3 regions of the Vibrio sp. genome follow, and region 1 is predicted to be linked to each of the others. Evidence: predicted binding sites of a transcription regulator. Region 1 holds the regulator's gene; each other region holds the start of a gene.
The links. Region 1 encodes CRP, which controls carbon source genes, mostly activating them, when cyclic AMP is high. Its sites were predicted from a motif close to TGTGANNNNNNTCACA; they were not measured.

Region 1 (3,286 bases):
GCGGTGATCCCTAAATTTATTCTGCCAGATAACATCGATTATCGATTGTTTGAGCAAGGTGGTCATGTCGGCTTTGTGAGCGGAAGTGCCATCAAACCGAAATTCTGGCTCGAAGAAGCCCTCCCTGCCTACTATGAAAGTCTCACCGATCCGGCATAATAGCGGCCCCAAAACGAACATAAAATCACGAGGTATTTATGATTGTTCCATGGCAACAAATTGATCCAGAGACACTAGATAACTTAATTCGAGAATTTGTCCTTCGAGAAGGGACCGATTACGGCACAATTGAAGTATCACTGCAAAGCAAGATAGACCAAATTAAGAAACAACTTGAGTCAGGCGATGCTGTCGTGGTTTTCTCTGAATTACATGAAACCGTCGACATTCAACTCAAAAACAAGTTTTAGAGAACTGCATACAATGACGGTTTGCTAAAGCGTGTTATAGTGAACTCCGATTACAGGAACGTATTCATAGACAAGGTTTGTCATGTCAGCAAAACACCCAATAATTGCCGTTACCGGTTCTTCTGGTGCCGGAACTACAACCACTTCAGAAGCTTTCCGCAAGATGTTCAATATGATGAACGTCAAGCCCGCTTGGGTAGAAGGCGACAGCTTCCATCGATTCACTCGCCCGGAAATGGACGTCGAAATCCGTAAAGCGCGCGAACAAGGTCGCCATATCAGTTATTTTGGCCCGCAAGCGAATGACTTCCCTGCATTGGCTGAGTTTTTTCGCAAATATGGCCACGAAGGCACCGGCCAGGTACGTCGCTATCTGCACACCTTTGACGAGGCAGTACCTTATAACCAGATGCCGGGCACTTTCACACCATGGCAAGACCTACCGGAAAATTCCGATGTAATGTTCTATGAAGGCCTGCATGGTGGTGTCGTCGATGGTGACGTCAATGTCGCTCAACATGTCGATTTTCTGATTGGCATGGTGCCGATTGTTAACTTAGAGTGGATACAGAAATTCGTCCGTGACACCCGTGATCGAGGCCACTCTCGCGAAGCGGTTATGGACTCGATTGTTCGTTCGATGGACGACTATCTCAATTACATCACCCCGCAGTTCTCACGAACACACATCAACTTTCAGCGCGTACCAACAGTAGATACATCGAACCCACTTAATGCTAAAGGTATCCCAAGTCTAGATGAAAGCTTTGTGGTAATTCGTTTACGCGGAATTAAGAATGTCGATTTCCCATATCTATTGGCTATGATTGATGGCTCATTTATGTCGCGCCATAACACTTTAGTGGTGCCTGGCGGCAAGATGAGTTTTGCGATGGAATTGATCGTTCGACCAATCCTACAACAGCTGATCGAAACGGGAAAAATTGGCTAGAACTCACGGCTAGAACACGATTACTTTTCATACCGTGATCATGTGCACAGTTTTGCGTAGTAAAACCCAAGTAGTACCCGATTAAAATCAAGAAATCGTTTTCGAAAAAGGATACTATTTGTAACCGAAACACAAGTTGGCTTGCAGCATTTGTAAAGTGCTCTTATCCTAGTAGGCCTATTTAAGGCTTTGCTAAAACATGGAAAGCGGCAAGCGTACCCTGCAGAGGAAGTGAGATATTATGGTTCTAGGTAAACCTCAAACCGACCCAACATTAGAGTGGTTCCTTTCACACTGTCATATTCATAAGTACCCTTCAAAAAGCACGCTAATTCACGCGGGCGAGAAAGCTGAGACTTTGTACTACATCGTAAAAGGTTCAGTAGCGGTTCTTATTAAAGACGAAGAAGGTAAGGAAATGATCCTTTCTTACCTAAACCAAGGTGACTTTATCGGTGAGCTTGGTCTATTCGAAGAAGACCAAGAGCGTACCGCATGGGTTCGTGCTAAATCTCCTTGTGAAGTTGCAGAAATTTCGTTCAAGAAATTCCGTCAGCTAATTCAAGTAAACCCAGATATCCTTATGCGTCTTTCAGCGCAAATGGCAAGCCGCCTACAGGTGACTAGCCAAAAAGTGGGTGACCTTGCGTTCCTAGACGTAACTGGCCGTATTGCTCAAACGCTACTTAACCTAGCGAAGCAACCAGATGCGATGACTCACCCAGACGGCATGCAAATCAAGATCACTCGTCAAGAAATCGGTCAAATTGTTGGCTGTTCTCGTGAGACTGTAGGTCGTATCTTGAAGATGCTAGAAGAGCAGAACCTAATCTCTGCTCACGGTAAGACCATCGTTGTTTACGGTACTCGTTAATCTCGATTAACTGCTAAATTTTAAAAGCCACCCATTGGGTGGCTTTTTTGTTCTTGGGGTCTACCAAATAGATAATCGATTCTCTCGCTTATCCATTGGTACTTTCGAAGATTTTATCTGCAGATGCTGCCACGAACCCAGGGTAAAGCTCTCCATTACTCATTGGGTAACGTTTAGCAAACTCATAGAAGCCACCTGGAATAACTTCACTCCCTTCAGTAAAGGTAACTGCGACTTTATCTGCCATGGTTGATGATTGCTCCAGCAGTACATCTGGAGAACCTTTCACTTCACCACCAAACTCATTAATGGTAAAACCAGCATCACGTAGGTGGTTATTCACACCAACCACTTCATCAAACGCACTTAACTGGTTCACGCTCACGGTAAAGTGGTTTGCACCATAACCATGGGCAGCTAGCCAAGAGGCGTACTCACTCTCTTTTGCCAGCGATTGGAAATCAGCATAGCTAAGATCCCACAAACGTCCTCCATACAAGAATTCTGGGCTTTGCAATTGAGAAGCATCGACCTGCTCAACCAATTTAGCCACAATTGCCTGCAACTCAGCTGAACACTCTTCTACCTTCAACTCACTAATGAATACTTTCGGTTGAGTTGGGTCTGGGTGCTCAAAGTGCTTAGCGACCAACTTTTTGCTCTCAAACACATAGTCGCCACAAGGTGTGTAACCTGCGTCAAGGAATGGTTGAGCTAACGTGGCAATGCCTAACGGCTCTACATTAAAGGTGCGCAAAGCAATATGGTCGTTGATCAGAGCTTCATCTTCTTGCAGGAGGTGATGCACTTTTTCAGCAGAGGGACATAAGCGTTGAATATAGTCATTCCATAACGGTCGGAATAAAACATCTGGCGTCATAACGCCTCCTTGTATAGGGTTTGTTTACGTTAAAGAGAGCTTATTAGTATTATTTTTAGATATAAAAGAGGCCATCTAACCAAATGTGTCCAGAAAATCTGATTAGATAGCCTTCAACCTGTGACGTTTAAAGTGCCTTCCGGCTCGGGAAGGCAAGAAGGGAATTCCCT
Region 2 (3,286 bases), on a different contig from region 1:
AGCCAGTTAGTCAAAAGTGGCGTTAAGTTCGCGTGGGTGGATCAAAGTCTGTCAACCAAAGGCAGTGTGTTTAAACCAGTCAACGACAAAGTTGTAGACGAGCCTCAAACAACCGAGTCGACTCCTATCAAACGTAAGAAAATGAGTCGCTTTTCCCAGCAAAAGAGAGCTTCCAAAATTATCAAAGAAGCGAAGGGGCTTGCTCAAAAAATCCTCAACCAAACTTTTGAAGGCAAATCGATTCATGTTGATGAGCTCGATGGTTGGGCCGACGATCTGATTGAATCTGTTTTGATTGATTCGGACGCCTTGCATTGTGTTTCCGCTCTCCGTAGCAAAGATGAGTATTTGTTGGAACACTCGGTAAACGTCGCGACATTATTGGTTTCTTTTGGCAAGCACCTAGACTTGCCAAAAGAAACGCTAAAACAGATGGCTATCGGCGGTATCATTCATGATGTCGGTAAGATAAAAGTGGATGATAAAGTACTTCACAAGCCAGCGCGTTTGACCCCTGATGAATTTGAACACATGAAGCTTCACCAAGTGTATGCTGGTGAGATCATTAACACTGTGACCGGTTTAAGCGACATTGCGCGAGATGTGTGTCTTATGCACCATGAAAAACTCGATGGCACTGGGTACCCTAGAGGTCTGAATGCAGAGCAACTCCCCACGCATGGCAGGATGAGCTGTATCGTTGATATATACGATGCCTTAACGGCGGATCGTTGTTACAAAAGGGGGATGAGCTCTGCTGAAGCGTTTAAGATTCTTTTGAGTTTGACGCCATTTCACTTGGATAGAGAGTTGGTTTATAAGTTTATCAATTGTATTGGTGTTTATCCCGTTGGCGCATTGGTAGAACTTAGTGATGGTCGTGTTGGTATTGTATGGACATCAAACACAGCAGAGCCGTTGAAGCCAGAGGTGAAGTGTTTCTACTCACGCAAATACAAGCGGTTCGTTGATGTCACTTATGTTGATGTTAAGCATAGTAAAGTTACCATCGAACGAGCCATTGCTCCAAGCAGCCTAGAAGTTGATCCAACTCCGTTCTTTGATGTTTGAGTGGTAACCGTCGATTAAAAAAGGCGCTCATTGAGCGCCTTTTTCGTGCTATACCGCTAGGTAAGTCACCGGAATATCCGGGTTAATCGCCTCTAATGTTGCTTGAGTGTCAGCAAGGTGACTGATTGTACCCTCTGCCATTTCCGCTAGTGCTGCAGATTCGATATCTTGTAGCGATTTACCATCCAGTAGAAGTTGAATCATGGCAACTTGTAGGGGAGGCAGGCTTGGGTTGAAGGCTGCGTTTTCTGCGTAAGCACCAAGATAAACTTCGCCACTTGTGAGTTTGAGGCTAACACCACTCAGGTTTTTGGTGTAAGGCGCGTGGCTACGGTTCAAAGCACCGACGGCTTTTAGCACCATCTCGTCATCTTCTTGAGCCTTTTTGCCGTGGTCGACTTTCGCCATTAGTCCTGATTCAATGCCAAGATCTGAAGGACCGAAGGATTCCGGCAAGTATTCTTGCAAGGTTTTTTCATCACGCTGCGGTAGCTGTACAACTAGCTTATCGGCCGTGGTCAACTCGTTCATAAACTGGCGGCAATGACCGCAAGGACTAAAGTTGATCGTAATATCTGAAATACCTTCTTCACCTTTCATCCAAGCGTGGCTAATTGCTGACTGTTCCGCGTGTACCGTTTGGCCAAGTTGAGCGCCGAGAATCTCGACATTCGCGCCAAAATATAAGCGACCAGATAAACCACGAACTATGGCACCTACATAGAAATTCGAGATAGGAGCGTAAGAGTACGCCGCAGCAAAAGGAAGTAATGCAACGCGGAGTTCGTCGTCTTCTAGCCCTGATAAAGAAAGCAGTTCTGAAAATTGCTGCGGGGAAAGAGTCGCGTCAAAATTGTCTGCAAACAGAATAGGCGATAGGTACTCTGCAATTTGGCTTGGCGCTTCTGATAGCGCTTTTTCAATGCGGCTTCTCATGGTGAATCCTTGTTTGTACGTTAATTGATATCTCAGTACGGTCGTAATTCGAGTACAGACGTACCTGGATACTGGTATTTCATTTTATGCAAAGATCCAAATAATGCTGCGGGATAGATCACACAAATAATTGTAACGAACTCATATATTGCATAATTAGAGTGAGGTCACACATGTTATCGATTACATAGTGACAAGAGGTGATATGTGTCGAGCTGCAATTGAACAGCTCGACAACTTGTATCATAAACGAGTTATGCGGATAGCCAGAGCGCGAATGCGAAGAATGAAGGCGCCAGTATCGAAGTAATTACACCGCAAACAACCAATGCAAGGGAACTAAAAGCCGCGTCTTGCGCATCTTTCTCAGCACAGGTTGCAGTGCCCAAGGCATGGGAGACGGTCCCCATAGTTAACCCCTTTGCTATGGGGTGGGTAATGTTAAGCAGGTTATAGATTGGGTAGGCCATAATGGCACCAAATAACCCCACAATTAAGACTAGGATCGCGGCAATAGCGGGCTCACCTCCTAGGTGGCTAGAGACTTCCATCGCGATTGGAGTTGTGACTGATTTACCCAGTAAACTAGCGATGAGCGCGATATCCGCTTTCATATAAACGGCAATCATACTCGCTGTTAGCATCGACATCACACTTCCTACGCCACAGGCCAGCATGATGATTCGCCAGTTTGCGCGGATTTGAGGTAACTGTTCGTAGAGCGGATAAGCGAGGGCGACCACTGCGGGTTGAAGTAGATAGTTTATCCATTGGTTGTCAGCGTAGTAAGCCTCGAAGGGAACCTTGAGGTACGTCAGCAGCGGAATCAGCACAGCTAGACTGATCAACAGTGGATTCATGAATGGGCTTTTAACCTTCTGGCATAACCAACGTGCAGCAAAAAAGACAACAATGGTAACGAGCAACCACATTATTTATGTCCTCCTTTCAGCATTCGGTCAAGCATGAGGCCGAGTAGGACAAGCACAATAAATGTGCCGCCCACAGCGCTTGCTAGAATGGGTAGAGCATTGGCAATCAGCATATCAAAGTGTTCCATTAATCCGACACTAATGGGCACAAATAGCAACACCATGTAGCGAATGAATAGACTGGCACTAGGGCGGACCCAATCTACTGAGACAAGACCACTTGCCAATAGACCAAATAGAATCAGCATGCCTATGATGCTGCCAGGAATGGATATATCAAGAAGATGTTGAATGTTGATGCCTGCTATGAGGCAGAGGAAAATCAGCCCCATAGACACAACATATTT
Region 3 (3,286 bases), on a different contig from region 1:
ATCACACATAGGTTTGCCATGCGTACCATGCGGTTGAAACCTTCTTGGATGATAGAAAGCTTCGCTTGCTTCTCACCGTCACCAGGCCACATCTGACGAACTTCTTGTAGGAAGCGGTGGTTGATTTCAAAAATGATTTCCATATGACGCGGTAGTAGGCGCTGGATTAGCGACTCAGGCCATGTCTCTAGTGCTTCTGGAAGTAGCGTGTGGTTCGTGTAAGCAAAGGTATTTGCACTGATTTCCCATGCTTTATCCCAAGATAGGCCTTTTTCGTCGATCAGAATGCGCATCAATTCAGGAATCGCAATCGTTGGGTGGGTATCGTTAAGCTGAATCGTTTCTTGCTTAGGCAGATCCGCCAGCGCGAAACCAGCCGCTTCATGGCGACGCAAAATATCACGAACCGATGCCGCAGAGTGGAAGTACTGCTGCATTAGGCGAAGAGTTTTGCCTTTCTCGTGGTTGTCATTCGGGTAAAGAACTTTTGTAATGTTACCCGCATCAATCAGTGAGTGCTGAGCTTCAAAGTAATCACCATTGTTGAAGCTTGCTAGTGAGAATGGCGCAATTGCCTGACATTCCCAAAGGCGCAGCGGGTAAACCGTGTCTGATTCATAGCCCACGATTGGCAAGTCCCAAGGCATTGCTTTCACTGACATGCCAGGAACCCATTTACGGACTTCTTTACCATTAACGTGTTCAACTTCAACGTGACCGTAGAAGCCAATCTCTTGTGCTAGTTCTGGACGAGCAACTTCCCATGGGTAGCCTTCAACACCACGCCACGCGTCTGGCGCTTCTTTTTGGCGGCCTTGTTCAAATGATTGCTTGAATAGACCATATTCGTAATGCAGACCGTAACCCACCGTTGGGAATTCTTGGGCAGCACATGAATCCATAAAACACGCAGCTAGACGACCCAAACCACCGTTACCAAGTGATGGATCGCGCTCTTCTTCTAACAGGTCTGTTAGGTTGTGGCCAAGCTCTTCCATCGCTTCAGTGATCTGTTCATACAGACCCATGCTGATTAAGTTGTTACCTGTAAGGCGACCGATTAGGAATTCAAGTGATAAGTAGTTAACGCTTTTTGCTTTCTGGATTTTAGGATCTTGTTCAGTCTTTAAAAGATCCAGCGTTGTTAATTCAGCAAGCGCACGGCCCATTGCTAAATACCAGTCACGCGGAGTCGCAGTTGCTTCTGTCTTTGCGTAAGTCGTCGAAAGGTGTTGCTTTACGCTTTCTTGGAAACAAGCTTTATCAAATTTTTTCTGTTGCGTAGGTTTCATTAGAGAAATCTCACTTATTGGTTCTAATCCATCTGAGACATATCGTGCATGGGCACGGCTAGCAAAACATCCTCCTCCTAAACGGCGTATTGGGAGGAGGACTCAGGGCGTAGAGGGCGGACTACACAACACTGAGTGATCTGCTTCTCACTTCATTGTTATGTGGAGCAGGCACAGGTGATTGAGATCACACCATCAACGAAATAACCCTACATCTTGTTTATGAAACTTAGTTGCATAGAAAAACCACCAATTGATGTTTATGTATACTCGATCACATTAAGTTTTCATCTGTTACTCATTTTTCATCGTTTTTGGTGTAAGTCGGGTAATAAGTCGCATTAAAACCACCCATAAATAGTGATTAAAATCACAAAACAAGGGCGTAGGCGGCAGCAAAATGTGAAATAGCCAAAAATCTCGCGGTTGATCAATAACTGTAGTGATTGTTCTCAAGTAACATCCCTGTCAACAAGGTCTTTTGTGGCTATTTTTTCACCACCCCTAGCATTATGAATAACAATAAGTAGGGGCATTGTTCAGGGAAAAGAAGATGTGGATTCCTTCTAAATTAACCCGACCAGGTCGTTTACATAACGCCATCGTACGCCCACGAGTTCTCGATTTGTTGCAGCAAGCACCCTGCTACAAACTCGTCCTTTTTCGCTCACCCGCTGGATATGGTAAAACAACCATGGCTTCTCAGTGGCTATCCGATAAAGTAAATGTCGGTTGGTACAGCATAGACGAAAGTGATAACGACTCTTTCCGCTTTATGAATTACTTATTGCAGGCGTTAAATAAAGCAACCAATAACGCTTGCCCTAATGCGCAAAAGCTCGCAGAAAAGCGTCAATTCTCTTCACTTCACTCCCTTTTCGGCGAAGTTTTCTCAGAAATGTCAGTCTTCCATCAAGAGTGCTATCTGGTATTGGATGATTACCACCTGATCAATGACGAAGAGATCCACGAAGCCATGCGCTTCTTCCTAAAGCACATGCCAGATAACCTAACCCTGGTGGTAACAAGTCGTGCTGCGCCTCCATTGGGCACAGCAAACTTACGTGTACGTGACTTGATGATTGAAATCGGCAATGAAATGCTGGCATTCGATATTGAAGAGACAACTCGTTTTTTCAATCAACGCGTTGCCGATGGCATCGACGATATTACCGCCAACAATTTACGTACTTACGTAGAAGGTTGGCCTTCCGCGCTACAACTCATTGCTTTACAAGCACAGCATCAACACAAAACGTTAGCGCAATCGGCAGAATCGTTTTCTGAGTTTAACCACGCGCATTTGTGGGACTATTTAGTCGAAGAAGTGTTCGATCTGTTGGATGCAGAAACGCGTATGTTCTTGTTGCAATGTTCAGTATTGGATCACTTCAATGATCAGTTGGTTGCTACACTTACAGAACGTGACGATGCACTGAGTATGATCGAATCACTCAACCGTTTCGGACTGTTCATTCATCCTCTCGAAGGCGAACAAAATTGGTACCGCTTCCACAATCTATTTGCTGAATTCCTAACACATGAACGTTCTGCACGAATTCCGCAACAAGAAACCCAGCTACACCAGACAGCAGCCCAAGCATGGTTAAAACTCTCTTCTCCTCATCAAGCGCTTTACCATGCTCAGAAAGCGAAAAACAGCCAACTCATTGCTGATATTTTAGTTCAGTTTGGCTGGAAAATGTTTAACGGGGGAGAGCTGCAAAGCCTTGAAAAAGCGATTGAAACGTTAACGCCTGAACAACTCTACAGTGAACCTAAACTGTGTATGCTCCAAGCTTGGTTAGCGCAGAGTCAACATCGTTATAACGATGTTGGTGATTTGCTTTCTAAGGCAGATCAGCAGATGAAAGCATTTAATGTCGTGTTAAGCGCGAAAGAACAAGGCGAGTTTAACGCGCTCCGTGCTCAAGTTGCGATTAACCAAGATGAACCAGAAAAGGCTCTCGAGTTAGCAGAGTTATCGCTAAGCC

Region 2: a site for CRP is predicted at 2,164-2,179, ahead of cdd (cytidine deaminase). Genes of this name have one in related genera too.
Region 3: a site for CRP is predicted at 1,469-1,484, ahead of AC4MRV_RS01120 (glycogen/starch/alpha-glucan phosphorylase). Genes of this name have one in related genera too.

The regions. Positions count from the first base shown of each region.
Region 1 covers NZ_CFHWOM010000017.1:55,581-58,866, reverse strand. The annotation lists gene AC4MRV_RS11500 (hydrolase) at 1-159, shown strand, start outside; gene AC4MRV_RS11495 (YheU family protein) at 198-410, shown strand; gene AC4MRV_RS11490 (phosphoribulokinase) at 493-1,362, shown strand; gene crp (cAMP-activated global transcriptional regulator CRP) at 1,604-2,236, shown strand; gene AC4MRV_RS11480 (DUF1338 domain-containing protein) at 2,325-3,116, opposite strand.
Region 2 covers NZ_CFHWOM010000036.1:24,317-27,602, forward strand. The annotation lists gene AC4MRV_RS15800 (cyclic di-GMP phosphodiesterase) at 1-1,071, shown strand, start outside; gene cdd (cytidine deaminase) at 1,120-2,007, opposite strand; gene AC4MRV_RS15810 (CidB/LrgB family autolysis modulator) at 2,262-2,939, opposite strand; gene AC4MRV_RS15815 (CidA/LrgA family protein) at 2,939-3,286, opposite strand, start outside.
Region 3 covers NZ_CFHWOM010000001.1:225,722-229,007, reverse strand. The annotation lists gene AC4MRV_RS01120 (glycogen/starch/alpha-glucan phosphorylase) at 1-1,292, opposite strand, end outside; gene malT (HTH-type transcriptional regulator MalT) at 1,846-3,286, shown strand, end outside.